Regions from separate parts of the Modestobacter sp. SYSU DS0904 genome, predicted to be linked through region 3. Evidence: predicted binding sites of a transcription regulator. Region 3 holds the regulator's gene; each other region holds the start of a gene.

Region 1 (10,203 bases), on a different contig from region 3:
CGACCACGCCGTCCACCGACTCGAGCTGCCCCGGCAGTGACGCCGGCAGCTCGGTGCCCCCGCCCTGGACGATCACGTCGGTCGGGTAGGCGGCGGCCAGGCCCGCCTGCGCCGTCGCCCGGGTGGAGGAGGCGCCGACCACCATGGCGGTGGTCAGGGTGACCCCGATGATCAGTGCGGTGGCGGTGGCCGCCGTCCGGCGGGGGTTGCGGGACGCGTTGCCGGCGGCGAGCCGGCCGGGCAGCCCGCCGGCGCGGCCGAGGAGCCGGCCGGCCGCCGCGACCACCGGCGGCACCGCCCGCTGGGCCAGCAGCAGCCCGCCCAGCGCGCTGAGCACCCCGCCGGGCAGCGTGATCAGGATCTCCGCGGAGCTGACGCCGTAGACCATCAGCGCCACGCCCGGGACGACCAGCAGCAGTCCGACCACCAGGCGCACCACGCCGCCCCGGGAGCGCAACGGCGCCGGGTCGCTGGGCCGCAGCGCGGCCAGCGGCGCCACCCGGGTGGCGGCCCGGGCGGGGGCGATGGCGGCCAGCAGGGTGGTCAGCGTGCCGACGGCGAGGCCGGCGAGCACCGCGTAGAGCGGCACCGACACCCCGGACAGCGGGATCGGCGAGTCGGTGGCGCCGACGATCGCCGAGACCAGGGCGGCCAGCCCGATGCCGGCGCCCACGCCGAGCACCGAGGCGGCCAGGCCGGTGACCGCCGCCTCGGCCAGCACGCTGCGCCGGATCTGCCGGGCGGTCGCGCCGACGCAGCGCAGCAGCGCCAGCTCGCGGGTCCGCTGGGCGAGCAGCACCGCGAAGGTGTTGGCGATGACCAACCCGGCCACCAGCACGGCGATGGTGCCGAAGACCAGCAGGATCGTGGTGAGGAAGCCGGCGTCGCCGGTGATGGCGGCAGCCTGGTGCTCGGCCTGCTCCGTGCCGGTGCGCACGGTCACGCTCTCGTCGGTCAGCGTGCTGCGCACGGCGTCGGCCAGGGCGGCCGGGTCGGTGCCGGTGGTGCCGGCGATCCGCAGCTCGGTCGGCTCGGTGGCGCCCCAGGCCCGCGTCTGGTCCGGGGTGGCCCAGAGCCGCCCGTACAGGCCGGCCGTGGGGTCACCGCGCAGGTCGACGACGCCGGTGACGGTCGCATCGGCGGTCACCGCGACGCCCTCGTCGTCGTAGACGGTGACCGGGAGGACGTCGCCGACCTCGGCGCCCACCCGCTCGCTCACCGCCACCTCACCCGGGCGGACCGGGAGCGCGCCGGCGGTCAGGTGCTGCCAGCGCAGCGACGGCTCGCCGGCGACGGACTCGACCTCCGCGTACTGGGCCCCGGTGCGCCCCGGCGGGACGATCTGGAGGTAGGCCTCCCAGGTGGGGGCGACCGCCCGCACGCCGTCGACGGCGGTGAGCTGGTCGGCTACGGCGGCGAGGCCCTCGCCGCCGTCGGCGGTCACCACGGCGGCGGTGTCCACGTACTGGGCGCCGGCCGCCTCCAGCACGGTGGCGCGGGTGGTCTCGTTCAGGATCAGCGTGGCGACGACGAAGCCGACGGCGATGACGATCGCCAGCGTGGAGGCGACCAGCCGGCCCATGTGGGCGCGGATGCTCGCCCTGGTGACTGTGGACATGGCCCCGGTGCGCACGGCGTCAGTCCCCCAGTCCGCGGAGCGCGCTGATCACCGAGTCGACGGTGGGCTGCTGCAGCTCGCCGGCCAGCATGCCGTCGGCGAGCAGCACGACCCGGTCGGCGTACGAGGCGGCCACCGGGTCGTGGGTGACCATGACGACGGTCTGCCCGGTCTCCCGCACGCTGGAGCGCAGCAGGTCGAGCACCTCCGCGCCGGACCGGGAGTCCAGGTTGCCGGTCGGCTCGTCGGCGAACACGACGTCGGGGCGGGGGAGCAGCGCCCGGGCGACGGCGACCCGCTGCTGCTGGCCGCCGGAGAGCTCGTGCGGGCGGTGGTGCAGGCGGTCGCGCAGGCCCAGCCGGCCCACGACGTCGTCCATCCAGGCCTGGTCGGGCCGCTGCCCGGCCAACTGCATCGGCAGCAGCATGTTCTCCTGCGCGTCGAGCACCGGCAGCAGGTTGAAGGCCTGGAAGACGAAGCCGATCCGCTCGCGGCGCAGCTTGGTGAGCTGCTCGTCGCGCAGGCTGGTCAGCTCGGTGTCGCCCAGCCAGACCTGGCCGTCGGTGGCGGCGTCGAGCCCGGCGAGGCAGTGCATGAGCGTCGACTTGCCCGAGCCCGAGGGGCCCATGATCGCGGAGAACGCGCCGCGCTCGAAGTCGACGTCGACACCGGCGAGTGCGTGCACCGCGGTCTCGCCGGCGCCGTAGGTCTTGCGCAGCCCGCGGGCGCGGGCGGCGGCGGAGTAGCCGGCCGCCGGCGGCTCGCCGGGGACGGACAGGACGGGAACGGACACTTCGGGCCTCCGGACGGACGCGGTCGTTGACGATGACCACGTTCTCGTCCGGAGGTCTCCTCCCGCGTCGCCGCCGGGGCTGGTCTCCGCGGGTGCGCTGCTGCCCCCGCAGGAGGACCCGGTGTCATCCCGCGGGCTGATGGGCTCAGGCGGGGGCGTCGCGGAGCAGGTCAGCGGGGGCGACCAGGCCGCTGCGGTAGGCCAGCACGACAGCCTGCACCCGGTCCCGGCTGCCGGTCTTGGACAGCACCCGGCCGACGTGCGTCTTCACCGTCGCCTCGCTGACGAACAGCTGCGCGGCGACCTCGGTGTTGGTGGCGCCGTAGGCCATCAGCACCAGCACCTCCTTCTCCCGCGGGGTCAGCTCCGCCAGCGCCCGGTCGTCGTGCGGCTGGGCGGTGCCCGCCGAGCCGGTCCCGCGCAGCATCGGCGCGACGTGCTGCAGCAGCCGCCGGGTCGAGCTGGCCGCGATCACCGAGTCGCCGGCGTGCACGGTGCGGACCGCGGCGAGCATCTCCTCCGGCGGTGCGTCCTTGAGCAGGAAGCCGCTGGCCCCGGCGCCGATCGCCGACATCACGTACTCGTCGAGGTCGAAGGTGGTCAGCACGACCACCCGGGGTGGGTCGGGGAGGGCGGTCACCTGCTGGGTCGCCGTGATCCCGTCCGTGCCGGGCATGCGGATGTCCATCAGCACGACGTCGGCCGGCGTCGACCGCAGCAGCTCCACGGCCGCTGCGCCGTCGCCGGCCTCGCCCACCACCGTGAGGTCGGGCTGGGAGTCGATCACCATCCGGAAGCCGGCGCGGACCAGTTGCTGGTCGTCGACGAGGACGACGCGGACGGGGTCGGCGGGAGATGCGCTGCTCATCGAGCGAAACGGTAGGGCAGGACGGCGTGCACGCCGAACCCCCCGCCGTGTCGGGGACCGGCGGTCAGCCGGCCACCGTGCAGCTCGGCGCGCTCGCGCATGCCCAGCAGGCCCTGCCCCTCGCCGTCGGAGACGGCGATCGCCGCGGCGGCGCCCCGGCCGTCGTCCAGCACCGACAGCTCCAGGGAGTCCGGTCGCCAGTGCAGCCGCACCCACGCCTTGCCGGCCGGGCCGGCGTGCTTGAGCACGTTGGTCAGCGACTCCTGCACGATCCGGTAGGCGGCCAGCTGCGCGCCGGCCGGCATCGGCTGTGCCGAGCCCTCCACCAGCAGGTCGACGTCCAGCCCGCTGGCGGCGACGTCGGCGACCAGGTCGTCGATCGCCGCGACGTCGGGCTGGGGGGCGAACTCCTGACCGTCGCCCTCGCGCAGCACGCCGAGGAGCTTGCGCATGTCGGTGAGCGCCTGGCGGCCGGTCGCCGAGATCTGCTCCAGCGCCTCGGTGGCGGCCGCCGGGTCGGCCTGACCGGCGTAGCGGCCGCCGTCGGCCTGGGCGATCACCACCGACAGCGAGTGGGCGACGACGTCGTGCATCTCCCGGGCGATCCGGGCCCGCTCGGCCTGGGCCGCCAGCCGCATCTCCTGCTCGTGCTCCAGTTCCAGCAGCCGGGCGCGCTCCTCCAGGCCGGCCATCCGCAGCACGCGCGCGCGGCGCAGGTCGCCCAGCGCCCAGGCGGCGACCACCGAGACGCCGATCGCACCGGAGCTGACCATCAGGGACGCCGGGTCGTACGGGCCGGTGTAGTAGGTGAAGGCGGCGAGCACCCCACCGACCAGGCCGGTGGCCAGGCCGGCCTTGGAGGCCCAGCGGGGGCCGTAGGCGGCCAGCGCGTAGACCATCACCAGCGCGGCGAAGTTCGCGGGCAGCAGGTCGGCGGTGTAGGTGATCAGCTGCAGCAGGCTCAGGACGACGACGGCCGTGGCAGCCGGCACCGGTGCCCGGCGGCGCCAGGCCAGCGGGATGCTCAGCAGGAAGCTGAGGAAGAGCCCCGCGTCGCCGGCGTACCCCGCGCCGAGCACGGTGGTGAACAGGAAGAAGAGCGCCGCGAGCGCGCTGTCGACGGCGAACGGGTGCCGGCGCAGCCAGGCTGCGAGGCGCTCGAGGGCCGTGGAGTCCATGGTGGCGACAGTAGGCAGGGGACGGCGTGCCGTCGTCGTCCTGCGGGGTGAGCGGCGCGTCCACCCGGGGGTGGAGGCCGACGCCGTGCGGCGGCCGTCCCGCGTGGTGGGCGTCAGGCCGCCCGGACGGTGATGCCGTCGGCGGTCACGGCGAACCGCACGTGTGACAGGTCGGGTGCGTGCGCGTCCGCCACGAGCTCGTCGGGCCGGTGGGTGTCGCCGACGGCCAGGGTCGTGCACCCGGCGGCGCGGGCCGACGCCAGCCCGGCGGGCGCGTCCTCGACCGCCAGGCAGCGGGCCGGGTCGAACCCGAGCCGGCGGGCGCCGAGCAGGAACGGGTCAGGGGCGGCTTTGCCCTGCTCGACGTCGTCGAAGGTCACGATCTCCCGCGGCCGGGGCAGCCCCGAGCCGGCCAGCCGGGCGGCCAGCAGGGTGCGGGTGCACGAGGTCACGATCGCGACGCGCTCCGGCGGCAGGGCGGTCAGCGCGTCGACGGTGCCGGGCAGCACGGCGATGCCGTCCGCGGCCGCTTCGGTTTCCAGGTGCTCGATGCGGGCCAGGGCGTCGGCGACCCGCTCGGCGGCCAGCAGCTGCCCGATCACCTGCACCGCCGGGCGGCCGCCCATGCCCAGCTCGGTGAGCACGGCCGGGTCGACGTCGTGCTCGCGTGCCCAGGTGGCCCAGGCAGCCAGCGCGCCGCTCATCGAGTCGATCAACGTGCCGTCCATGTCGAACAGGACGGCGTCGAACGTGCGCCCGGTCAGGGCGCTGAGGCCGAGCGAGGGGACGGTCGTCGGCTCGGGCACGCGGCGATCCTCGCAGCCGCACACAGCGCCATGCAGCCGCGGGCAGGGGCACGCAGCCGTGGGGCGCGGCACGAGGTGAGACCCGGCGTCGGGTGAGGGGCCGCGTCAGCTGAGCAGGGGTCCGATGAGGATCTCGGTGCCGTCGGGTCGCCAGGTGCGCCATCGGCCGTCGGGTTGTCGCTCGACGCGGAAGCCGTGGTGGACCTTGGTGTGGTGCCGTTCGCACAGCAGCGCTGAGTTCTCCAACGAGGTCTCGCCGCCGTGGATCCAGTGGATGAGGTGGTGCACGTCGCACCACCAGGTGGGCGCCCCACACCCGGCGAACACGCAGCTCTTGTCCCGCCGCTCGACGGCCCGCCGCAGGCCGGGGGTGACCACCCGGTGGTCCCGACCGAGATCGAGCGGCACGCCGTCGGGGCCCATCACGATCCGGGAGATGCTCCCGTCACAGGCCAGCCAGCGGGCCCCCCGCCGCGGAGAGCAGCTGCCCGGAGCCGGTGGTCGCCGCGGCTGCTCCGGTGGCGGGGTCGACCAGGTCCTCGGCATCGAGGGTGACGACCACGTGCGGCTTGTGCGTGCGCAGCGTCGGCAGGTTCCCCGCCGCGAGCTGGTTGTCGCACAGCTGCGCCAGCGCGTCGGCCTGCTGCTGGGACCGGGTCCGCAGGTCGCCCTTCGGGCGGTCGGCCTGCACGATCGACTCCAGCGCCGCGGTGAACTTCTCCCCCGCCACCGCATCCAGCTGACCACCGAAGGCCAGCCCGTCGGCGTTCTTCGACGTCCACAGCCGCCGCCCCTCGGTCGGGTCGGGCTCCGGTCCGTCCGGGTCGACCCCGGCCACGTACCGCGTGACCACCCCGACGAAGCCCTCGTGGGTCTGGGTGGCCGCCGCGAGCGCCAACGCGTCATCGACCTCGGCCAGGTCATGCCCCTGCTCCTGCGCCGACGTCAGCCGCGCGGGGGTCAGCCGCCGGGCGGCCTCGGCCAGCTTCCCCGCCGTCACCGCCCCCGCCGCCGCGGCGGCGCTCAGCGCCGGCAACCGCTCGCCCAACCGACCGGTGCGCACCACCCGCTCGGCCTCCGGGGCGGCCAGCAACCCATGCCCGACCAGCCACGACCGCATCGACTTCAGCCCGTCGACCTCCGCGGCCTGGGTCAGCTCGCACTCCCGCACCGTGCGCGCCACCTCGGCGGCCAACCGGTTCTGCGCGACCAGCAACCCCCGCAACCGGCCCAGCACCTGCGGCCCGAACAGCGACTTCAGGTCATCGCAGGCCAACGAGTCCAGCGCCGAGGCCAACCCCGACCCGAGCAGGCGCTCCAGGTCATCGGAAGGCAGCTCGGCGACCACGTTCGGCGCAAGCACATCCGGATCGGCGTCCAGCGTCGACAACTGACTCACGGACACCTCCCGCCATTCGAATGTGTGTTCGAATTCTAGCTGGATATGGCTCGTAGATCCAGTCGAAACCGCAGGTCAGGCGCTCGTCCACAGATGAGGCTGGGGGATTGACACGCCGCTCCCAGCTCCGTCACGGGACGACCGTCACCGGCCAGCGGCCCAGGCGGACCAGTCGCACCGCGACCGAGCCGACCACCCGGTGGCCGGCCTGTTCCGAGGCGCCGACGACGACCGCGTCGGCCAGCACCTGGTCGGCGATCCGGGTCAGCTCGGCGACCGGGTCGCCGCTGGCGGTGCGGTACTCCGCCTCGACCCCGAGCTGCTCGGCCGCCAGCCCCAGCTCCGCCCGCAGCTCGGCGTCCACCTCCGCCGCCGCCTCCCGCACGAGTGCCTGCGCGCTCGGCACCCAGCCGGCCATCGACGGTGCCGCCTCGGTCACGAACACCGCGACCAGCTTCGACCGCTGTCGCCGGGCGAGCCCCGCGGCGTAGGACGCGGCCCGCAGCGACGTCGGCGACCCGTCGATGCCGACCAGGATCACCCGCGGACCGTCGGTCCCGCGCTCGAACGGCCCGGCTGCGGTCACGGCGCCATCCAAGCGCACCGGCCGGGGGTCAGGCGCTGGCGCGATGCTGCAGCTCGGTGGTCCGGTCCAGGGCCGCGCACTCGGCGGCGAAGTCGGCCAGGGCCCGGCGCAGCGCCACCCCCAGCCGGTCGGAGCGCACGTGCAGCTCGTCGCGCAGCAGCAGGGGCAGGCCGGTGGCGGTCGTGCCCGCCACCAGGCGGAGGTCCTCGGTCAGCGCGGCCTGCTCGGCGGCCACCTCGGCCGCCACCACCTCCGCGGGTACCGGCTGCCCGTCGGCGCCGGCGAGGAACAGGCAGGTGAAGACCCGGGTCGAGTCGGCGTCCTCCGGCTGCAGCAGCGTGAGGACGGTGGTCCCCGCGCCGTCGGGCGGGGTCAGCCGCAGCAGCAGCTGGAACGGGGCCCGGTGGACGTAGGTGGCCTGCAGCACGCCGTCCTCGACGGCCCGTTCCTGCCTGCTGCAGAACCCGCCCGGCTCCCGGGCGACCGGCTGGTCGGGCACCTCTGCGTCCAGGCCGGCGGCCGTGGCGTGCACGAACGGCACGTGGGCGACGTCGACGAAGGCGTCGATCAGCGGACCGGCCGGCGCCGAGGTCCGGGCCGGGGTCAGCCAGGCGGCGCTGTACCGCGGGTCGTCGGCCTCGGGCACCGGCAGCGGCCGGTCCCGCGGCTCGTCGGGGGCCAGCCAGATCAGCCCGAGCCGCTCGGTCACGCCCCATGCCGGCGGATCGGCGTCCAGTGCCCCGCCCTGCCGGCGCACGGTCCAGTTCCGGCCGAGCAGCCGCACCTGGACGTACCCGCCCTCCCGCAGTTCGCCGGCCAGCGCCACCGGGTGCCAGGCGTGCTCCAGCGCCGGGTCGAGGTTGCCGAACACCGGACCGGCCGGCTCGGGCAGCTCGGGCACCTGCTCCGGGTCGGGTGCCGGGTGGGAACCGCCGGCCCGCGGCGGCCGGGTGACCGGCGTGCGGTCGGGTGCCAGCCACACCCAGCCGTCGCGCTCCTCCACCGCCCACGGCACCGGCAGGTCGGCGCGCGGCGGGGGCGCGCCGTGCGGGCCCAGCGCGGGGATGCGGGTGCAGCGGCCCTCGGCGTTGAACTGCCAGCCGTGGTACCCGCACTGCAGTCGGCCGTCGACGACGGTCGCGGTGGTCAGCGGCACCAGCCGGTGCGGGCAGCGGGCGCCGACGGCGGTCACCTCCGCGTCGGGCGCCAGCCGGACGACGACGAACGGCTGGCCGCCCGCGCCCACCGGCACCGGCGTCGTCCCGACGTCGGCCGAGCGGGCCACCGGGTACCAGCCGGTGCCTCCTCCGGCCGTTCCCGGCGCCGTCCGTGCGCCCGTGCCCCGCGTGCCGCCAGCCCAGGAGAACGCCATGTGCCCATGTCAGCAGGGGTGGGTTACCCCGGCGTTGCCCCTGGGTGGAGTTCTGCGACGGATCCGGACGTTCTCGCAACTTTTCTGCAACGTGTCGCCCGTGATCTTCCCCATGTGCCGGGTGCGCCGCCTATGGTGACCGCGATCACGACTCAGGCGACGCACAGAGAGGTGTGCCGTGACCACACCGAACGACCGCAGGTTGCTGACCGCGGAGGAGTACCGCCAGGCCCAGGACTCGCCGGAGTTCAGCGAGCTCCGGCGCCGGTTCCGCGGTTTCGCCGTCCCCATGACGGTGGCCTTCCTGGCCTGGTACCTGCTCTTCGTCCTGCTCTCCACCTACGCCGGCGACTTCATGGCGACCGAGGTCTTCGGGAACGTGAACCTCGGCCTGCTGCTCGGCCTCGGCCAGTTCGTGAGCACGTTCCTCATCACCCAGCTCTACGTCCGGCACGCCAGCAAGAACACCGACCCCATCTCCGACGAGATGCGGACCCGCCTCGAGGCGCACGAGTTCGCCGCCCCGCGCAGTGAGGAGTCCACCCGTGGCTGACGTGTTCGCCGCCGAAGGCGTGACGATCGGCGAGCCGGCGATCAACATCTCGATCTTCGGCGCCTTCGTGCTGGTGACGCTGTTCATCACGTTCCGGGCCAGCCGCACCAACAAGAGCGCCGCCGACTACTACGCCGCCGGCCGCAACATCACCGGCACCCAGAACGGTCTGGCCATCGCCGGTGACTACCTGTCGGCGGCCTCGTTCCTCGGCATCGCCGGGGCGATCGCCATCTACGGCTACGACGGCTTCCTGTACTCGATCGGCTTCCTGGTCGCCTGGCTGGTGGCGCTGCTGCTGGTCGCCGAGCTGATGCGCAACACGGCGCGCTTCACCATGGCCGACGTGCTGGCGTTCCGGATGCGGCAGGGCCCGGTGCGCACCGCGGCCGCCATCTCCACGCTCTTCGTGTCGCTGTTCTACCTGCTCGCCCAGATGGCCGGTGCCGGTGGCCTGGTCGCCCTGCTGCTCGGGGTGAGCGGCGCCGCTGCCGAGGCCCTGGTCGTGGTCGTCGTCGGCGCGCTGATGATCTTCTACGTGCTGGTCGGTGGCATGCGCGGCACCACCTACGTGCAGATGATCAAGGCCACGCTGCTCATCGCCGGCGCCCTGGTCATGACGATCTGGGTGCTCGCCGAGTACGGCTTCAACCTCTCCTCGCTGCTCGGTGGGGCGGTCGCGTCGGAGGGCCAGCAGGTCCTGGAGCCCGGCGCCCAGTACGGGCTGTCGAACGCCACCCGGCTGGACTTCATCAGCCTGGCGCTGGCCCTGGTGCTCGGCACCGCCGGGCTGCCGCACGTGCTGATGCGCTTCTACACCGTGCCGACCGCCAAGGACGCCCGGAAGTCCGTCGTCTGGGCCATCTGGCTGATCGGCGCCTTCTACCTGTTCAGCCTGGTGATCGGCTACGGCGCCGGTGCCCTGGTGGGATCCGAGGAGATCCTCGCCGCTCCGGGTGGGGTCAACGCGGCGGCTCCGCTGCTGGCGTTCGAGCTCGGTGGCACGGTGCTGCTGGGCATCATCGCCGGC
Region 2 (10,203 bases), on a different contig from region 3:
GCAGCCCCCAGAGCGCAGAGCCGGGGAGGTCGAGCCACCCGGCGTGCGCCAGCGCCCCGCCCAGGGTCATCCAGGCCAGCACCAGCATCGGCGGGGCGTCCCGGGTGCGGCGGGGGCGCGCGGTGCGGGTGACCAGCAGGTCCAGCAGCGTCATCAGCACCAGCCCGGCCAGCAGCCAGCCGCCCAGGTTGGTCAGCGGCACGGTGTCGATCCCGGGCAGGCCCGGTTCCGGGTGCGCCCAGCGCCAGTAGCCGGCCTGCACCAGCTGCGGGTCCAGGACGACGTCCCAGGCGGCGAAGACGTAGGCGGCCACCAGCACCCGGGCCACGCGGGGACGCCGGAGCGGGCGGGTCAGCCACGCGGCCAGCACCCAGCTGGGCCAGGCCATCATCAGCCAGGCCAGCGGCACCAGGAACGGCACCCCGAGCAGCGTGGGCCCCAGGACGTCGCTGTAGGCGTACTCGCCGTAGGGGAAGCCGGTGGCCAGCCCGAGCGCCTCGAACAGCACCGCCACGGCGCCGACGAGCACCAGCACCCCCAGCCCGGTGCGCCAGCCGCGGCTCACCGTCGCCGCGCTGACCGTGACCCCCGTGCCCAGCAGCACGATCGTCCAGCTGACCGTGTCCCGGGCGCCGCCCTCGGTGAGCGGGTAGGCGATCGCGGTGGCGACGACGCCGACCGCCAGCGCCCAGGGCAGCCAGGCGGCCGGCGCCCGCCCGGCGACCGGGCGCCGCTCGGTGACCGTGCCGGTCACCGCCGGGCGCTCCGCAGCCGCTCGCCGGCGAGGGTGCGCAGGCGGGCGGCCGGCCGTCGGTCGGCGAGCACCACCCGGGCGGCGGTGCGCCCGGAGTTGCCGGAGACCCCACCGCCGGGGTGGGTGGACGCGCCGGCGAGGTAGAGCCCGGCCAGCCCCGGCACCCGGTGCCCGGAGAGCGCGGGGGTGGGGCGGAAGCCGAACATGCTGGCCAGCCCCATCTCCACGTGCATCACGTTGCCGCGCAGCAGACCCAGCTCCCGTTCCAGGGCCAGCGGGGTCTGCACGTACAGCCGCTGTACCGAGTCGGCGAACCCCGGCGCGTACCGGTCCACCGCGGCGATCAGCTGCTGGGCGGCGGCGTCGGCGATGGTGTCCCAGTCCGACCCGTCGGCGAGCGTGTAGGGGTACCACTGACCCCAGATGGTGACCACGTGCTGCCCGGGCGGGGCCAGGCTCGGGTCGCTCGCGGAGAACGACATCGCCAGCGGCACCGGCTCCCGGGGCAGCTCGCCGGCCAGCCAGTCACCGTGCGCGCGGGCGAGCTGGGCCCGGTCGGTGCACAGCAGTTGCAGTCCCTGCAACGCCTCGTCGCCCGCGCCGGGGTAGCGGGGGAGGGCGTTGGTCTGCGCGCGCAGCACCAGGCCGAACCCGTTGCCCACCGGCGGTTCGGCGGTGGTCAGCGCCGGGGGTGCGTCGTCCCCGGCGAGGGCCTTGGTGGTCAGCACGTGGCAGGCGGCGACGACGGTGCCGGCCCGGATCCGCCGGCCGGACTCGGTCTGCACGCCGGTCACCCGGCCGTCGTCGACCAGCAGCCGGGCGGCGCCGTCGCCGAGGGTGACCCGGCCACCGTCGGCGGCCAGCCGCGCGGCCAGCGCCTCGGTGAGGCCGCCGGAGCCGCCCACCGGGTGCCCGGGCGGGACGTCGTGCAGCAGGGCGACCCAGGCGACCATCGCGGCCGTGCCCGGCTCGGACATCGGCGGCCCGGACTGGGCGCCGAACCAGGCCAGCGCCGCCTTGAGCCGCTCGCTGGTGAACCACCGGTCCAGCAGCGCGTCGCCGGAGCCGAGGAAGTCGGTGGCGATCTCCCCGCCCGGGGTGCGCGGCTGGCCGCGCCGCGGCGCGCCGACCGGCCAGAGGTGCCGGACCAGCCGGCTCATCGCCGGGCGGTCGCCGAAGGCCTTGACGACGGCGGCGCTGCGCGGGCCCCAGACCGCGACGAACCGGCGGTAGGCCGCGGCGTCGGCCTCCCCGCAGGCCGCCGCGATGGAGGCGCAGGTGGCGTCCAGGTCGACGGAGAACACCAGCGGGCGACCGTCAGGACCGGGGTCGCCGGGCGCGGGTGCGGGGGCGAAGCCCCAGGGGTCGCAGTCGACGTACCGCAGCCCGAAGCGCTCGAGCTCCAGCTCCTCGACCACGCCGCTGTGCCGGATGATCACGTGCGCGCTGGACCCCCGGTCGACCCGCACGCCGGGCCACCGCTCGACGGTGGAGACCGCGCCGCCGAGCACCTCGTCCCGCTCGACCACCTCGACCCGCAGGCCGGCGCGGGCCAGGTGGCAGGCGGCGACGAGGCCGTTGTGCCCGGAGCCGATGACGACGGCGTCGACGGTGCTGTCGGTGCTGGTCGGACCCTCCGGGCGGCTGGTGCTGATCACGCCCTCCGGGCGGTGGGGGTGAGCGGGAGGCGGGCGCCCAGGATGGCGAAGGGCCTTGAGTCGCCGGGGAAGTGGTAGCCGCGGGCCAGGTCGACGAAGCCGTCGGCGTGGTACAGCCGGAAGGCCTTGGTGTCGGTGTCCGGGGTGCTCAGCAGCGCCGCCGGGTGCGGCAGGTCGGCCACCAGCGCGTGCAGCAGCTGGCGGCCGATGCCCCGGCTCTGGTGGTCGGGCAGCACGTGCAGCTCGCACACCTCGAACGCGCCGGGCAGCCACTGCTTCGCGGTCCGCCGGTCCAGCGCGTTGCGCACCTGGTCGTGCCACCACTGGCCCGGCTCGACCAGGTAGCCGTAGCCGAAGCCGACCAGCCGCTCGGTGCCGTCGCCGGGGGCCCCCTCGGCGAACGCGCCGACGGCCCGGAAGCCGGGGCGCTCGGTGTGCTGGACGGCGTAGCCGTAGCGGCCGGCGACGACGGACTCGCCGTAGCCCATCGCCGCGCCGTAGACGGCCAGCGCCTCGTGCAGGTGCTCGCGCAGCCAGCCGGCCGGGATCTCGGTGACCCGGGTGGCGGGGGTGGTGCCGGTCATCGGTGGGCCTCCTGGGGGACCGCGGGCCCGGGGCCGACCTCGGCGGCCGTGCCGGCGGTGAGCTGCAGCAGCTCGTCGTAGGTGGTGGGGAAGACGGCGTGCGGGTGACCGGCCGCGGCCCACACCGTGGGGTACCGGGCCAGCTCGACGTCGACCAGGGTGCCGATCGGTGCCGGGTGCCCGATCGGGGCGACCCCGCCGATGGCCTGGCCGGTGTGCTCGCGGACGAACGCCGGGCTCGCCCGGGTGAGCGAGGAGACGCCCAGCAGGCCGGCCACCAGCGACTCGTCGACCCGGTGCGCGCCGCTGGTCAGCACCAGCACCGGCTGCCCGCCGGCGTCGAACACCAGGCTGTTGGCGATCGCACCGACCGGGACGTCGAGCGCGGCGGCGGCGGCCGCTGCGGTGCGGGCGCTGTCGGGCAGCACGCGCACCTCGCCCGGGGCGCCGGCGGCGCGGAGCAGCCGGGTGACCTCGGCGACCCGTGGGTGCGGGGTCTCCTCCGCGGCGGTCATGCCGGCGATCCTCCCACCGCGACGCCGGACGTGCGCCACCGGTGATCAACCGCCCGGAGCGGCCCGGGCCACTCCAGGCCGCGGAGAGTGCAGTGGCTGTAACGACACGGTCGGGACACGCCCGCGTCGGCTTGACGCCCCCCGGCCGGTCCGGTCTACTCAGCAGTGTTCGAACACCTGTTCGAACACCGGATCGTGCACCCCGTCCGGCGCCCTCCGGGGCGCTTCCCCGCCGGGCAGGTGCGCGGCCGGTGGGGGCGAGAGTGCGGGAGTCTGTCATGAGCCGAGTGCTCGTCGGGGCCGGTGGCCACGTCGGTGAAGAGGTCCAGGTCGAGCGGGGAGCCGAGGGGCCGGCGCAGTTCTGGCGCGGCGAGACCCGGTACGTGGTGGGGGAGCTGCTCGACTCCTGGGTGGAGACCTCCCCCTGGTGGCAGACCGGCACCGGGCAGGGTGGTGCGTCGGCGGAGCTGGTGGCCACCCGCCAGGTGTGGCGGGTGGAGGCGGTCCGGGCCGGCCGGTCCCGGATGAGCTTCGCCGGGGTGTTCGACCTGTCCTGGGAGCCGACGGTCAACCAGTGGCTGCTCGTGCGGGTGCACGACTGATGGCCGCGCGGGTCCTCACCCCGGTGTCCACCACGCCGTCCTCCCCGTCCGCGGACCGCTCCGGCCGGGACCGCCCGGTCCAGGGCCAGCTGCCGTTGCCGCCGGCGCTGCCGGTGGCCGCGGCGCAGCTGCTCGGCCAGGCCCACCGCGGGCTCGCCGAGGCCGCGGCGGCACCGGAGGCCGGCTGGCGGTACGCCACCGCCCACCTGGCCGCGTTGCGCGGTGCCGCGGCGCTGCTGGCCGCCCGCACCCAGCCGGAGAGCGGCCGGCGCCGGCCGCGCAGTGCGTGGGTGCTGATCAGCCAGGTGGCACCCGAGCTGGCCGAGTGGGCGGCGTTCTTCGCCGCCGGCGCGGGCAAGCGGGCCGCGGCCGAGGCCGGGCTGTCCTCTGCGGTCACCGAGCGGGAGGCCGACGACCTGGTCCGGGACGTCGCCACCTTCCTGCGGGTGGTCGAGTCGACGATCAGCCGCACCCCGCCACCGGCGCCGGCGCGCACCCGCCCGGGTGACGGCCGCCGGCCGGCCGGGCGGCCCCGCCCGTGAGCGGCGACCCCTTCGTCCACCTGCACGTCGCCTCCGGGTGCTCGATGCGCCACGGCGCCAACCACCCGGCCGACCTGGTGGCCCGGGCCGCCGAGCACGGCATGGGGGCGCTCGCGCTGACCGACCGCGACGGCCTCTACGGCGCGGTCAAGTTCGCGCTGGCCTGCCGGTCGGCCGGCATCCGGCCGCTGTTCGGGGTCGACCTCGCCGTCGACCCCGTCGCCGGCGGTGAACCGGGGGAGACCGGGCGGGTCCGCTCGGCGGAGCTGCGCCGGGCGCACCACCCCGCCGGCCGCCGGTCGCCGGCCCGCGGCGGGGCCGCCGTCGACCCCCGGCTGCCCCGGGTCACCTTCCTGGCCCGCGACGGCGCCGGCTGGCGTTCGCTGTGCCGGCTGACCAGCGCCACCCACCTGGGGGGCACCCGGGGTGAGCCGGTCAGCTCGCTGGCGCTGGCCGGGGAGCACGCGCCCGGTCTGCTGGCGGTGCTGGGCCCCGACTCGTCGGTGGGCCGGGCCCTGGCCGCCGGCGACGTCGACCTCGCCCACGCCCGGCTGGCCGCCTGGCGGTCGGTGTTCGGCCGTGGCGACGACGGGGCCCGGCTGGTCCTCGAGGTCGTGCACCACCGCGGCCGGGGCGACCGGGCCCGCGCCCAGGCGATGCTGCGGCTGGCGGCCGAGACCGGCGTGCCCGCGGTGCTCACCAACGCGGTGCGCTACGTCGACGCGCTCGACGCCCCCACCGCCGACGTCCTGGACGCCGCCCGCCGGCTGGTCCCGCTGGGGGAGCGGCACGTCGACCGGCGGACCGCCGAGGGGTACCTGAAGTCGGGCAAGGAGATGGCCGAGCTCGCCGCCGAGCTGGCCGGGCCCGACCGCGACGCCGCGCTGCGGCTGCTGGAGACCACGGCCCGGGTCGCCGAGCAGTGCGCCGTCGACGTCCGCGCCGATCTGGGCATCGGCAGCGTCCGCTACCCCGAGCTCGACGTGGTCACCACCGCCGCCGAGCGGGGGATGGGCCCCTCGGCGGTGCTGCGCGCCCGGTGCGAGGCCGGCTTCAGCCGGCGGGCGTTGACCCCCACCGCCGCGGTCCGTGAGCGGCTGGAGGAGGAGCTGGCGGTGATCGACTCCCTCGGCTACCCCTCGTACTTCCTCACCGTCGCCGACGTGGTCACCCTGATCAAGGAGCTGCGGGTGCGGGCGGCGGCCCGGGGCTCGGGCGCCGGCAGTCTGGTCACCTACCTGCTGGGCATCTCCGACGTCGACCCGATCCGCTACGGCCTGCTGATGGAGCGCTTCCTCTCCCCGCTGCGCCACCAGCTGCCCGACATCGACATCGACGTGGAGTCCGCCCGGCGGATGGAGGTCTACGACGCGGTGATCGCGCGCTTCGGCGCCGACCGGGTCAGCTGCATCTCGATGATGGACACCTACCGGGTGCGGCACGCCATCCGCGACGTCGGGGCGGCCCTCGGGCTGCCCCCGGCCGAGATCGACGTGGTGGCCAAGGCGTTCCCGCACATCCGGGCCGACCAGGTGCACGCGGCCCTGCGCGACCTGCCGGAGCTGCGGGCCAGCCGGCTGGGGTCGAGACGATCCGGCGGCAGCGGTGATCTCGACCTGCTCTTCGACCTGGTCGCCCGGCTCGACGGGCTGCCCCGGCACATCGCCCTGCACCCGTGCGGGGTGCTGCTGTCCGACGCCACGCTGCTGGACCGCACCCCGGTGGAGAGCAGCTACCTCGGCTACCCGATGAGCCAGTTCGACAAGGACGACGTCGAGGAGCTCGGGCTGCTCAAGCTCGACCTGCTGGGCATCCGGATGCAGTCGGCGATCGCCCACGCGATGGACGAGGTGGCCCGGGTCGACGGGCAGCAGGTCGACATCGACGCCGTCCCACGCGACGACCCGACCACCTTCGAGCTGATCCGCAGCACCCGGACGCTGGGGATGTTCCAGATCGAGTCACCCGGGCAGCGGGAGCTGGTCGGCAAGTTCGCACCGACCACCTTCGAGGACCTCATCATCGACATCTCGCTGTTCCGGCCGGGCCCGGTGAAGAGCGACATGGTCACCCCGTTCCTGCTGGCCCGGAACGGCTGGCGCGACCCGGAGTACCTGCACCCCGCGCTGAAGCCGGCGCTGGAGCAGACCGCCGGGGTGGTGGTCTTCCACGAGCAGGTGCTGATGATCGTCGCGGCGATGACCGGCTGCTCGCTGGCCGAGGCCGACGAGGTGCGCCGGGCCCTGGGGGAGCGCGACGCCCACCCGGAGGTGAAGGCCTGGTTCGCCCCGCGCGCCCTCGACGAGGGGTTCCCCGTCGCGGTGGTCGAGCAGGTGTGGGAGGTGCTGGTCGCCTTCGGCTCCTTCGGGTTCTGCAAGGCGCACGCCGCGGCGTTCGCGCTGCCCACCTACCAGTCGGCCTGGTTGAAGACCCACCACACCGCGGCGTTCCTGGCCGGGGTGCTCACGCACGACCCGGGCATGTACCCCAAGCGGCTGATCCTCGACGACGCCCGCAACTTCGGGGTGCAGGTGCTGGGGCTGGACGTGAACGCCTCGGCCGGCACCTACCGGGTCGAGCGGGTCGAGCCGGTGGGCGAGGAGCCGGAGCGGGTGGGGTCCCGCCCCGGCTGGATGCCGGCGTCGATGCCCGCGCCGGGCCGGTACGGCATCCGGCTGTCGCTGGCCGACGTCAAGGGCATCAACGACGACGAGGTGCGCCGGATCGTCGCCGGGCAGCCGTACCGCTCGCTGGCCGACTTCTGGACCCGGGCGGGGGTGTCCCGGCCGGTGGTGGAGCGGCTGGTCCTCGCCGGGGGCTTCGACTCGGTCTACGGCTTCGGGGTGCGCGACAGCGAGGGCGGCCGCCCGGCCCGCCGGCGCCAGCAGCTGACCCGCCGCGACCTGCTGCTGCAGATCGGCGAGCTGGACCGGTGGAGCCGCAGCGGCCGGAAGGCCGGCAGCACCGGCCAGCTGGGGCTCGACCTGTTCGGGCTGGAGGCCATGGCAGGCGGGAACACGGCGGGCGGGAGCACGGCGGGCGGGAGCGAGGAGACGGCCGGTGACGGCGGGGACGACGGACTGCCGGACTTCGTCCCCTCCGGGCTGCCGGAGTTCACCGACGCCGAGCGGGTGCGCGCCGAGCTGGAGGTGCTGGGGCTGGACGCCAGCCGGCACGTCGTCGACTTCTACCGGCCGTTCCTCGCCGCGCTCGGGGCGGTCCCGGCCGGGGAGCTGCTGGGCTGCCGGAGCGGCTCGGAGGTGCTGGTGGCCGGGGTGAAGGTGGCCACCCAGACCCCGCCGATCCGGTCCGGCCGGCGGGTGGTGTTCGTGACGCTCGACGACGGCACTGGGTGCGCGGACTCGACCTTCTTCGAGGACGCCCAGGGCCCCTACGCCGCCACGGTCTTCCACTCGTGGCTGCTGGTGGTCCGCGGGGTGCTGCGGCGCACCGGCCCGCGCGGTGTCTCGCTGCGCGCCACCGGGGCCTGGGATCTCCCCGCGCTGCACGAGGCCTGGGAGGCCGGCGGGCTGGCCGCGGTGGCGGAGCTGACGGCCGCGCCGGGGGAGTACACCGAGCAGGCGATCGCCGGGGCGGCGGCCTCGCACGGCTCGCGGCCGGTGGTGGTGCGCCCGGTGCTGGTGCACCCCACCGGGTTCCGGATGTCGCCCTACGCCGACATCAAGCCGGCCGGCGACGACGCCGCGACCGCGGCCCGCCGGGCAGCGGCCGCGCCGCCGCGGAAGCTGTGGCACTCCAGCCCCGGCAGCTCGGGGCACTGAGGAAGGACCCCACCGCCCCCCGCCACTCGCACGCTCGCGGCGGGTCCCTGCGGTGGGGCCGGTGGGGCCGCGCCGGGTCTTTCCTCAGGCGGGCGCCCAGGCCCGCAGCAGGCGCCAGCGCTCGCCGTCCTGGCGGTGCACCTGGAAGTCGCGGCGGCCGCCGAAACGGGGCTCGGGCCGCGGGTAGTCCTCCGCCCGGGACATCGCGAAGACCGTGGCGGTCTCGTCGCAGTCCGCGGTGAACGTGTCGGTCGGGTACCCGTACCCGTTCATCAGTCGGTAGCTCGGCATGGCGGGACGGTAGGGAAGGGCGCTGCCGGCCGCCCGGCAGGCGCGCGAACCGGAGATGACGCCTGCCCCAACAGTCACCTGCGCCCCGCTGGTCCCGTCGGCCGGCGGCCCGAGGAACCGCGCACCGCGCGTGGCGACGGCGGCGGACGGGTAGCACGGTCCGCAGGTCGGGTTCGGTGCCCGGTCGATTCCATCGTCGAGAGGCAAGCTCATGCCCGAGGTCCCGCAGCCCGTCAACGACAACACCATCCAGGTCCGCCAGCTGAGCCACTACCAGTTCAGCTGGACTGCCGGCGAGCCGGGGAAGCCCGGCACGTACACGTTGCAGCTCGTGCTCGACCAGGGCGCCTGGGAGGAGGTCCTCACCCTCGACCCGGACGACGCCGACAACCTGCAGGACCTGCTGGCCAACACCGAGACGGTCCACTACGACGTCCAGCGGCGCGTGCTCATGTTCGGGGTCACCGAGACCGGCGACTGATCTGGCGAGGGGGCGCCGACCCGCGGGTGGGCGCCCCCTCGAGCCGGGCGCAGCGTCCCCCGCCCGGTGCAGTGTCCCGTCCAGCTGTGGCGTCGGCCGACCCGCACTAGGCTCCGCACGTGCCGCCCACCTCCTCCGCCGCGCCGACCCCGGCCCCCGCCCGGACGGCGGCCGTCTGGGCGGCGCTGGACCCGGTCGTCAGCGCCGGCCGCCCGCTGCAGGTCCTCGACGTCGGCGGGGGCAGTGGCATGTTCGCCGTGCCGCTCGCCCAGCTGGGGCACACCGTCACCGTCGTCGATCCCAGCGCCGACGCGCTCGCCACCCTGCACCGGCGGGCCGACACCGCCGGGGTCGGCGAGCGGGTGCGCGGGCTCCAGGGCGACGCCGACCGGATGCCCCCGGTCACCGCGGACGGCCCGACGGCCCCCGGCTTCGATCTGGTCCTCTGCCACTTCGTGCTCGAGGTGGTCGACGACCCGGCCAGCACCCTCGGCCAGATCGCCGCGGTGCTCCGGCCCGGCGGTACGCTGTCCCTCGCCGCGGCCAACCGCGCTGGTGCGGTGCTCGCCCGCGCGGTCGGCGGACACCCGGCCGAGGCCCGTGAGCTGCTCGCCGACCGGGACCCCACACCGGCCCGCGGCGGCCCGGCCCGCCGGCGCTTCGCCCCCGAGCAGCTGCTCGCCCTCGTCGCCGGCGCCGGCCTGCAGCCGGGGGAGTGGCGCGGGGTCTCCGTCGTCGCCGACCTGCTGGAGGCCTCCTCCGGCGCTGCCCCGGACGCCGTCCGCGCCCTCGAGCTCGCCCTGTCCGGCGCCTCCCCCTACCGCGACGTCGCCACCGGCCTGCACGTGCTCGCCGCGCGACCCGCCACCAGCTGAGCCGCAGCGCCGTGCGATGAGCCTGCCCCCGGACCTCGCCGTCCCGGCCTACGGCAGCGCCACCCTCGCCGACGTCCTGCCCAGCGTGGCGACCGCGCTGGGCGTCCCGGTGCAGCGCG
Region 3 (10,203 bases):
GTGCACCAGGCTGGGCTCGCTGTTCATCAGCCGGTGCAGCACCGCGCGGGTCTCCTCCGCATCGAGGTCGGCCCGTCTGGCGATGTCCTGCAGATGCGGCGCCGAGTTGGTGTCCTCCAGCTCGGCCACCGCCTGGTACACCGTGGCGTCGTTCCCGGACAGGTCCTCCACGCGCATGGACGTCCTCCTCGAGGTTGCTGCCTGAACGCCTCGGCCGTACCCGGTTGCCGCGCCGGGAACCGGGTCGGTTGGGCGCTCACGCCACCGGGCTGACGCGCGCAGCAGGCTGCGGCTGAGCCGCCGTCCGCGATCAGCGGACCGTCGCCCGCCAGGTACCGGGTTCGGTGGAGACCGAGCTGAAGCCGGTACCGGGCAGAGATGGCTCCCACAATGGGAACCGCCCCGGCCCTCTGACGAGGGCCGGGGCGGCGACGAGAGCCGGGCGGCTCGAGCTACTGGGCGAGGTCCCGCGGGTCGCTGGCCCTGACACGAGACGTCACCGCAGGCCGCAGTGACGTTCCCGGCCCGCTCGCCGGGACATCCCGCGAGATTCCGCAGGACATCCGGCGAGCGTCGTCATCAGCTGCAGCCGCTGGTGGAGCCGCAGCCCTCGCAGACGTAGCAGCTGCCGGCGGGGCGCATCTTCGTGCCGCAGGTCATGCACAGCGGTGCGTCGGTCGCAGTGCCGGTGACCAGCTCCAGCAGCTCGGCCGAGGAGTGGGCCTCCTTGATCGCCTGCTTCGGCGACTCCTTGACGACCTGCTCCGTCTCGGCCTTCGCCGGGGCCTCGGTGGGCACCGAACCGCGCATCGCCTCGACGTCGACCTCGTCCTCCTCGGCCACCTGCGGGGTGGCGGCGGAGGTGTCGTAGCCGGCGACCTGGGCAGCCCGCTCCTCGGCGCTGAAGATGCCGAGGTTCGACCGCTTGTCCACCGGCAGGTGGTCCAGCGCCAGGCGACGGAAGATGTAGTCCATCACCGACTGGGCGATGCGGATGTCCGGGTCGTCGGTCATGCCGGCCGGCTCGAAGCGCATGTTGGTGAACTTCTGGATGTAGGTCTCCAGCGGCACACCGTGCTGCAGCGCGATCGAGATGCCGATCGAGAAGGCGTCCATCACCCCGGCCAGGGTCGAGCCCTGCTTGCCGAGCTTCAGGAAGACCTCACCGAGGCTGCCGTCCTCGTACATGCCCGCGGTCATGTAGCCCTCGGCGCCGGCGACGCTGAACGACGTCGTCATGCTGGTGCGCTTCTTCGGCAGCCGCTTGCGCACCGGGTGCGCCAGCGCGGTGGCGGCGGGCGCGGTCTCCGCGACCGCGACCTCGGCCTTGGTGCCGTCGTTCTTGCCCTTGCCACCGGACAGCGGCTGGCCGACCTTGCAGTTGTCGCGGTAGATGGCCAGCGCCTTGATGCCCATCTTCCAGCCCTGGAAGTAGATGTCCGCGACCTCTTCGATGGTCGCCGACTCGGGCATGTTGACCGTCTTGCTGATCGCGCCGGAGATGAACGGCTGCACCGCGGCCATCATCCGGACGTGGCCCATCGGGGAGATGGCACGCTCGCCCATCGCGCAGTCGAAGACCTCGTAGTGCTCCGGCCGCAGGCTCGGGGCGTCGACGACGTGGCCGTGCTCGGCGATGTACTCGACGATCGCCTCGACCTGCTCCTCCTGGTAGCCCAGGCTCTTCAGCGCCCGCGGCACCGTCTGGTTGACGATCTGCATGGAGCCGCCGCCGACCAGCTTCTTGAACTTGACCAGCGAGAAGTCCGGCTCGATGCCGGTCGTGTCGCAGTCCATCATGAAGCCGATGGTCCCGGTGGGGGCCAGCACCGAGGCCTGCGCGTTGCGCCAGCCGTTCTCGGTACCGATGGCCAGGCAGTCCTGCCACTGCTGGGTGGCGACCTTGAGCACGTCGGCGTCGTCGGCGCCGACCGGGCGGATCGCGTCGTTCGCGGCGGCGTGCTTGCGCATGACCCGGGCGTGGGCCTCGGCGTTGCGGGCGTAGCCGTCGTAGGCGCCGACGACACCGGCCAGCTCGGCCGAACGGCGGTAGGCGGTGCCGGTCATCAGCGAGGTGATCGCCGCGGCCAGGGTCTGCCCGCCGCGGGAGTCGTAGGCGTGGCCGGTGGCCATCAGCATCGCGCCGAGGTTGGCGTAGCCGATGCCCAGCTGCCGGTAGGCCCGGGTGGTCTCACCGATCGGGTCGGTCGGGAAGTCGGCGAAGCAGATCGAGATGTCCATCGCGGTGATGATCAGCTCGACGGCCTTGACGAAGTTCTTCGAGTCGAACGTGCCGTCGCCGGAGAGGAACTTCATGAGGTTCAGCGACGCCAGGTTGCACGAGCTGTTGTCCAGGCTCATGTACTCCGAGCAGGGGTTGGACGCGTTGATCCGCCCGGTCTCGGGGTTGGTGTGCCAGTCGTTGATCGTGTCGTCGTACTGGATGCCCGGGTCGGCGCACTCCCAGGCCGCCTTGGTGACCTTGCCGAAAAGCTCACGGGCGTCGACGGTCTCGATGACCGAGCCGTCGCCGCGGGCCCGCAGACCGAACTCGGTGCCCTCCTCGACCGCGCGCATGAACTCGTCGTTGACCCGGACCGAGTTGTTGGCGTTCTGGTACTGGACGCTGGTGATGTCCTTGCCGCCGAGGTCCATGTCGTACCCGGCGTCGCGCAGCGCGCGGATCTTGTCCTCCTCGCGCGCCTTGGTCTCGATGAACTCCTCGATGTCGGGGTGGTCGATGTCGAGGACGACCATCTTCGCCGCGCGGCGGGTGGCGCCACCGGACTTGATGGTGCCCGCGGAGGCGTCGGCACCACGCATGAAGGAGACCGGGCCGGAGGCGGTGCCACCGGAGGAGAGCAGCTCCTTGGAGGAGCGGATCCGGGAGAGGTTCAGGCCGGCGCCGGAGCCGCCCTTGAAGATCAGGCCCTCTTCCCGGTACCAGTTCAGGATCGAGTCCATCGTGTCGTCGACCGCGAGGATGAAGCAGGCGCTGACCTGCTGCGGCGAGGCGGTGCCGACGTTGAACCAGACGGGCGAGTTGAAGCTGAACACCTGGTGCAGCAGCATCCAGGTGAGCTCGTGCTCGAAGATCTCGGCGTCGCCCTCGGAGGCGAAGTAGTCGTGCTCACGGCCGGCCGCGCCGTAGGTCAGCACGACCCGGTCGATCAGCTGGCGGAGGCTCGTCTCGCGCTGCGCGCTGCCGACCGCGCCACGGAAGTACTTGGTGGTGACGATGTTGGTGGCGTTGATGCTCCACTCGGACGGGAACTCGACGCCCCGCTGCTCGAAGTTGATCGAGCCGTCCCGCCAGTTGGTCATGACGACGTCGCGCCGCTCCCAGACGACCTCGTCGTAGGGGTGCACGCCGGCGGTGGTGAAGACGCGCTTGACCTTCAGGCCCTTGCCCCGGGTGGGCGCCTTCGGGCTGCGGCGGTTCCGGGTGGTGGCGAGGCGGTCGGCTGTCTCGGTCATCGTGCGAGGGCTCCCTGTTGTCGAGCTCTGGTGTCGAGCTGAGCGGCGGTGCGGGTGGAGCGGCTGGGGAAGCCGGCGGGTGCCGGAGCCGGGTGGTGCGGTGCGGTCTCCTCGTCGAGACCTGTGTAGTCGAGGGGTGTGACAGTTCTGGGGCCGGCGGGCTCAGGACCCGGCGGGCGCGCCCGGCGGTCCGTCGTCGCCGGCGGGTGACCCACCGGCGCGGGCGTTCACGGCGGCGCGCAGCTCGGCGATCTCCTTCTCGAAGTCCGCGGCCGAGCTGAAGCTCCGGTAGACGCTGGCGAAGCGCAGGTACGCGACCTCGTCCAGGTCGCGCAGCGGACCCAGGATCGCCAGGCCCACCTCGTGGCTGGGGATCTCGGCGCAACCGGTGGCCCGGACGGCGTCCTCCACCTGCTGGGCCAGCAGCGCCAGCTGGTGCTCGTCGACGGGCCGACCCTGGCATGCGCGCCGGACACCGGCGATCACCTTCCCGCGGGCGAACGGCTCGCTGACGCCGCTGCGCTTCACCACGGCGAGCACGGCCTCCTCGACGGTGGTGAACCGCCGTCCGCAGCCGGGGCACGAACGCCGCCGGCGGGTGGTCGCGCCCTCATCGGTCTCCCGGGAGTCGATGACGCGGCTGTCGGGGTTGTGGCAGAAGGGGCAACGCATTGCCGGTCCACCTCCTCCCGAGGTGTCGCGGCCGGGATCACCGCGGTGCTGTGACACCGTGGGACACCCGGCCCGTGGACCGTTCCTGTGGACTGCTCGGGGGACATCCGGTGGATGCGCCGGGGAGAACGTGTGGAACGGCTGTGGACGACTTACATCCGTGTAAGCACTAGATGTTGTGGTGGAACCGTACGGCCACCCCTACTGGTGTGCAAGCCCTGCCGCGCGTGTCGTGTTCCGCACCTGACCCGCCTGCCGCTCGAGCACCCATCCGCCCCATCCCGAGGTCCCTCGGGAGGCCGAGGCGCAGGTCAGGGCAGCTCGAGCACCTGGCCGGGCTGCAGCACCACGTCGTCCAGGCCGTTGTGGTCGAGGATCGCGTCGACCACCGCGCGCCGGTCCTCGTCCGGCGCCACGTTCCCGGCGATCGACCACAGGGTGTCGCCGGGCTGGACCACGACCGTGCTGGCGCCGGCCAGCCGCAGCGCGGGCTCGGCGTCGACGACGACCGCGAGCGTGCCCGCCGCCACCACCAGACCGATCGCCACCGAGAGCGCCGCCACCACGCGCCGGCCACGGCGGGTGAGCCGCAGCGGCAGCGGCTCCTCGCGCTGCCCCGGGGGGAGCGAGGCGGCGGTGCGAGCGGGCCAGCAGCCACCACCCCGGACCAGCCGCACGTCCGCGACCCCGGAGGAGGCCACCGGCCGCCCGCCCGGACGCACCGACGGGCGCCGCCCCAGGCGGGGCCCGACCTCTCCCCCGGGCACCCACCCGGCCGCGGGCGGCGGCACCAGGCGCAGGGACGGGCGGGACGGCGCGGGCGCGGCGGCGCTCCCACTCCGGGACTCGGCGATGACCATCGGTGCACTCCTTCCGACGGACGCCCCCTCGGGCACCGTCTCGAACGCCTGTTCGATTCGAACGTCTGTGCGATGTCTACCGCATCCCACCGACAGGAGGACTCCGACACGGCGCGGATTCGAACAGGTGTTTGAACAGACGCGCTGGAGCCGCTACCGTGCGGAGGGAGACCACGACGGCGCCCGCCCCCCTCCCGGGGGCGACGCCACCGGGCAGCTGCGTGCGCAGCCGGACGAGGAGGACAGATGGCGGTCGACGGCCGGACGGCGGACGAGCGCAAGGAGTCCAGTCGGCAGGGGTCCAGTCGGCGCAAGCGCGCGGCCGGGCCGGCTGCGGCGGAGTCCGCGGAGAGCACCGGCGGTGCGGCCGTCCGCGAGTTCCCCGACCGCGGGGAGGCCGGCGACGGGCTGACCCAGCGGCAGCGCCGGGTGCTCGAGGTCATCCGCGACTCCATCGAGCGCCGGGGCTACCCGCCCTCGGTCCGCGAGATCGGCGAGGCGGTCGGCCTCTCCTCCGCCTCCTCGGTCGCCCACCAGCTGTCGGTGCTGCAGCGCAAGGGCTGGTTGCGCCGCGACCCGAACCGGCCGCGCGCGCTGGACGTGCGACTGCCGGGTGAGCAGGGGACGACGGTCGGCACCGGCGCCGGGGTCGAGGGGCTCGCCGCGGCCGGTTCCGCCAGCGGCGTCGACGAGGCGGGCGTTCCGGCGCCCACCTACGTGCCGCTGGTCGGCCGCATCGCCGCAGGTGGCCCGGTGCTGGCGGAGCAGGCGGTCGAGGAGGTCTTCCCGCTGCCCCGCGAGCTGGTCGGCGAGGGGACGCTCTTCATGCTCAAGGTCGCCGGCGACTCGATGATCGAGGCCGCGATCTGCGACGGCGACTGGGTCGTGGTCCGCCAGCAGCCCACCGCCGAGAACGGCGAGATCGTCGCGGCGATGATCGACGGCGAGGCGACCGTCAAGACCTACAAGCGACGCGACGGCCACGTGTGGCTGCTGCCGCACAACCCGGCCTACGCACCGATCCCCGGCGACGACGCGACCGTCCTCGGCCGGGTCGTGACGGTGCTGCGCCGGGTCTGACCCCGGCATCCGGCCGGCGGCGGGACGGGCGCGCCCCTCCCGCCACCGGCCGGGTCACTCCCGCCGGCGGCCGGGTCACTCCCGCCGGCGGCGGACCTTCCCGCCGATCCAGACGAACACGGTGGCGACACCGGCCGCGATGATGCCGGCCGTGACCGGGGGCACTCCCCGGGCCGCGGTCACCAGCTCGCCGGCCGGCCCGGCGCTGGGCGCCGCCTCGGCCAGGCTGCCTGGAGCCGGTTCACCGGGCACGGGGACCAGTGCCACCTGCGCAGGCAGCCCCTCACTGACGACCAGCAGGTCACGGTTGTTCGCCGCGAAGGCGATCGCCTCGCCCTGCGGGGACTCCGGGAGCGCGATCCGGACCGGCGCGCCGGAGAGGGCACCGGCCACATCGGAACCGGTCAGCGTCCAGACGTAGGCGTCGGTGTACGTGCGCAGCGCGATCCGCTGGCCGTCGGCCGAGACCGCTCCCCCGGTCACCAGCAACTGCCCCGCCCGGCCGACCGGCCCGCCCGGCGTGCCGGTCAGGGTGAAGCCCAGCCCGACCACCCGGGTCATCGACACCGTGGCGCCGTCGGCGAGCGGCGCATCGGGGCGGTACACACCGGAGGAGCCGAGCACCTCCTTGGTGACGAGGTAGGGCGTGCCGTCGGGGGCCAGCAGGAGCGCCTCGGCGTCGTGGGCCCCGTCGGGGTAGGTCAGCCTGGTCAGCGTGGTGCTGCCGTCGGGGCGCAGCCCGATCAGCGCGACGGTCTCCCGGGCGGCGTTGTTGTCCCCGATGTCGGCCAGCCACAACGTGCCGTCCGCGCCCAGGGCCAGGTCCTCGGGGTCGTAGGGGTCGACGCTCCCCGACCGGACCTCGGCGACGGCGCACGCGGCGTCCAGGATGAACACCTCGGCCCGGTCGCCGCCGTCGTTCATCGCCAGCAGCGTCTCCCCCGCGCTGGCCAGGCCGGAGATCTCCGGCAGCCGCGGGTCGGTGATGGTGCAGCGCGTGCTCGGCGCGGCCCCCTCGGCGAGCGCCGCAGACGCCGGCAAGAACGCGAGCAGGACCGCCACCGGCACGGCGAGGAGCGCCCCGTCCGCCAGGCAACGGCGGCCGGCGCGGCTACGCGTGCGGCCGGCCCACTCTGGCACGGACCCAGCGTGACACCACGAATGCGTCGAGTGCATGAACCACGCCCAAGAGGACGATGCCGACGGCCGCTCCCACGACTGCATCGGTGACCCAGTGGAAGTTCAACGCCACCATGGCCACTCCTGTCGCCAACGGCCCCAGCACGCTGAGCAGCCAGGCCGCGCGCTGCAGCCGGGCGGGCAGGCCGTACTGGACGACCTGCCAGCGGGCCACCCCCCACATCAGCACGGCGTTGGCCACGTGCCCGGACGGGTAGCTCTCGCCGCCCCGGTGGAAGTAGGAGCCCGGATAGGCCGGGGCCGTGCGCCCGGTGCCCCACTTGAACGCGTAGACCGCCACGGTGAGCAGCACCAGGGCCAGCAGCACACGGACCAGCGGGGCCGCCGTGCGGTGGCGCCAGAACAGCCAGCCCACCAGCGCGCTGAGCACCAGCAGGATGGTGACCCGCCCGCCGGCCTGGGTGAACACCCACACCGGCCAGTAGGCGGCGGAGTCGCGCAGACCCCAGGACCCGACCTGCTCGGAGACCGCCACGTCCAGCCGTTCCAGCCGGCCACCGGCGAGCAGGTCGACGGTGACGCCGGCCGCGACGAGCGCGGAGACGAGCACCAGCCACCACGGCGGCCGGCCGACGCCGACCACCGGCCGGGCCGGGGAGCCGGGGCCACCGGCGGCGCTCCCCGTCACCCGCACCGCTCCGCTCGCCACGGCGTCACGGTACCGGCACCGTGACCTGGCCGTGACCGTCCCGGCAGCGCACTGCGCGGCGCGACCGGACGAGGTCGCGCCGCGCAGTGCTGGGCCGTGATCCCGGGGCCGCCCGACGACGTCCGCCGACCGGCCACCCGGGAGGACGGTGCCACCGGGTCCCGGTGGTCAGCCGCCGGCGACGGGGGTGTCGAACCCGTCGAGCGCCGCGGCGAGGCCGTCGTCGACCCGGGCGGTGAGCCGGGTGCCGTCCGCCTCGTGGCGCTCCTCGAGCACCTCGCCGTCCCGGTGCACCCGGGCGACCAGGTCACCCCGGTCGTAGGGCACCAGGACGTCGACGTCGATGTGCGGGTGCGGGAGCCGCTGAGCGATCACGTCGCGCAGCGCCTCGATGCCCTCACCGGTGCGGGCCGAGACCCAGGCCGCACCGGGCAGCGCCTGACGCAGCGCGAGGACGTCGTCCTCGCTCATCGCGTCCACCTTGTTGACCACGATCAGCTCGGGCACCGCCCGGGCGTCGATCTCCTGCAGCACGATGTGCACCGCGTCGATCTGGCCCAGCGGGTCGGGGTCGGCGCCGTCGACCACGTGCAGCAGCAGGTCGGCGGCGGCGACCTCCTCCAGCGTCGACCGGAAGGCGTCGACGAGCTGGTGGGGCAGGTGGCGCACGAAACCGACGGTGTCGGTCATCGTGAACTCACGGCCCTCCGGGGTCTGCGCCCGGCGGACCGTCGGGTCCAGGGTGGCGAACAGCGAGTCCTGGACCAGCACGCCGGCGTCGGTGAGCTGGTTGAGCAGGCTGGACTTGCCGGCGTTGGTGTAGCCGGCGATCGCCACGCTGGGCGTGGCGTTCCGGTCGCGGGAGTTGCGCTGGGTGGTGCGCGCGGTCGCCATGCCGGCGATCTCCTTGCGCAGCTTGCTCACCCGGGCGCGGATCCGGCGGCGGTCGGTCTCGATCTTCGTCTCACCCGGACCACGGGTGCCGATGCCGCCACCGCCGGCGACGCGACCACCGGCCTGCCGGCTCAGCGACTCACCCCAGCCGCGCAGTCGCGGCAGCATGTACTGCATCTGGGCGAGCTCGACCTGCGCCTTGCCCTCCCGGCTGGTGGCGTGCTGGGCGAAGATGTCCAGGATCAGCGCGGTCCGGTCGACCACCTTGACCTTGAGGATCTTCTCCAGCTGGTTGAGCTGGCCGGGGGCGAGCTCCCCGTCGCAGATCACCGTGTCCGCGCCGGTGGCGGCGACGATGTCCCGCAGCTCGGCGGCCTTGCCCGAGCCCACGTAGGTCGCCGGGTCGGGCTTGTCCCGACGCTGCATCAGCGCGTCGAGGACCTGCGAGCCGGCGGTCTCGGCGAGCGCGGCCAGCTCGGCCAGCGAGCGCTGGGCGTCCGCGACCGTGCCCTCGGTCCACACGCCGACCAGCACGACGCGCTCCAGCCGGAGCTGGCGGTACTCGACCTCGGTGACGTCGGCGAGCTCGGTGGAGAGCCCGGCGACCCGACGGAGGGCGCCGCGCTCCTCCTTGATGTAGGAGCCGGTCGTGTCGTCGGGAGCGTCCCAGGGGGTGGTCGCCGCGGGGCCCGGGTCCTTGGCACGCGCACGCGCCGCCTTGTCCACCCGGGCTTCGGCCTCGTCGAGGCGGTTCTGGGCTGTCGTCATCGGGTCAAGCGTGGCACGCCCCTCGGTGCGGGGCGAGTGAGTTGTCTGCATCGACTCTGTCGTCATCGTCGGGTACAACGCCTCAGGGCTCCGGATGCATCCCGAGGTAGAGCGACCACCGCTCCCCCGCCGGGTCCGCCGGCCGGCGGGCGTACTCGTCCAGCAGCCCGTACAGCCGGGCGCGGAGCTCCGCCATCGCCTCCGACCCCAGCCGCAACCCCATCCGGGTGCTCTCCAGGTGCTCCTCCCCCACCGCGGCCACCTCCGCCAGGAAGGCGGCGAGCGACACGTCCGACCCCGACGCCGCGGCGCCGGGGCCGTCCATCAGCCAGCTCTTCCCGGTGGCCCGGTAGGGCACCTCCCGGGCGCCCCGGTTGCCACGGCGCACCTGTTCGGCGGCCAGGAACCCGGTGTCGACCAGGGTGCGCACGTGGTGCAGCACGGTGGCCGGGTTACGGTCCAGCCGGGCGGCGATCTCCTTGTTGGTCAGCGCCTCGTGCAGGCACAGCCGCAGGATCCGGAGCCGGACGGCGGAGGCGAGGGCCCGGGCCTCCGCGTCGGTGGCCGGGCGGCGGGCGCCGGAGATCCGCGCCGGCCACTCCC

The links. Region 3 encodes LexA, which represses DNA repair genes until DNA is damaged. Its sites were predicted from a motif close to TCGAACANNTGTTCGA; they were not measured.
Region 1: ACI79U_RS17195 (DUF222 domain-containing protein) is a predicted target of LexA. The motif match lies at 6,679-6,694, and genes of this name have one in related genera.
Region 2: ACI79U_RS19675 (DUF6504 family protein) is a predicted target of LexA. The motif match lies at 3,681-3,696, and genes of this name have one in related genera.

The regions. Positions count from the first base shown of each region.
Region 1 is NZ_JBJHAQ010000032.1:20,344-30,546, forward strand. Features, by position in the region: gene ACI79U_RS17165 (FtsX-like permease family protein) at 1-1,618, opposite strand, end outside; gene ACI79U_RS17170 (ABC transporter ATP-binding protein) at 1,638-2,411, opposite strand; gene ACI79U_RS17175 (response regulator) at 2,557-3,279, opposite strand; gene ACI79U_RS17180 (sensor histidine kinase) at 3,276-4,457, opposite strand; gene ACI79U_RS17185 (HAD-IA family hydrolase) at 4,571-5,263, opposite strand; gene ACI79U_RS17190 (HNH endonuclease) at 5,369-5,686, opposite strand; gene ACI79U_RS17195 (DUF222 domain-containing protein) at 5,709-6,662, opposite strand; gene ACI79U_RS17200 (universal stress protein) at 6,793-7,248, opposite strand; gene ACI79U_RS17205 (Rieske 2Fe-2S domain-containing protein) at 7,277-8,620, opposite strand; gene ACI79U_RS17210 (DUF485 domain-containing protein) at 8,799-9,173, shown strand; gene ACI79U_RS17215 (solute symporter family protein) at 9,166-10,203, shown strand, end outside.
Region 2 is NZ_JBJHAQ010000047.1:14,924-25,126, reverse strand. Features, by position in the region: gene ACI79U_RS19695 (carotenoid biosynthesis protein) at 1-754, opposite strand, end outside; gene ACI79U_RS19690 (phytoene desaturase family protein) at 751-2,412, opposite strand; gene ACI79U_RS19685 (GNAT family N-acetyltransferase) at 2,409-2,996, opposite strand; gene ACI79U_RS19680 (YbaK/EbsC family protein) at 2,993-3,511, opposite strand; gene ACI79U_RS19675 (DUF6504 family protein) at 3,790-4,113, shown strand; gene ACI79U_RS19670 (SAV_6107 family HEPN domain-containing protein) at 4,113-4,655, shown strand; gene ACI79U_RS19665 (DNA polymerase III subunit alpha) at 4,700-8,437, shown strand; gene ACI79U_RS19660 (hypothetical protein) at 8,522-8,728, opposite strand; gene ACI79U_RS19655 (hypothetical protein) at 8,940-9,209, shown strand; gene ACI79U_RS19650 (methyltransferase domain-containing protein) at 9,329-10,084, shown strand; gene ACI79U_RS19645 (alkaline phosphatase family protein) at 10,101-10,203, shown strand, end outside.
Region 3 is NZ_JBJHAQ010000023.1:12,537-22,739, forward strand. Features, by position in the region: gene ACI79U_RS14710 (hypothetical protein) at 1-177, opposite strand, end outside; gene ACI79U_RS14715 (vitamin B12-dependent ribonucleotide reductase) at 580-3,477, opposite strand; gene nrdR (transcriptional regulator NrdR) at 3,640-4,149, opposite strand; gene ACI79U_RS14725 (LysM peptidoglycan-binding domain-containing protein) at 4,461-5,009, opposite strand; gene lexA (transcriptional repressor LexA) at 5,256-6,089, shown strand; gene ACI79U_RS14735 (hypothetical protein) at 6,165-7,229, opposite strand; gene ACI79U_RS14740 (phosphatase PAP2 family protein) at 7,201-7,938, opposite strand; gene hflX (GTPase HflX) at 8,107-9,600, opposite strand; gene ACI79U_RS14750 (ArsR/SmtB family transcription factor) at 9,683-10,203, opposite strand, start outside.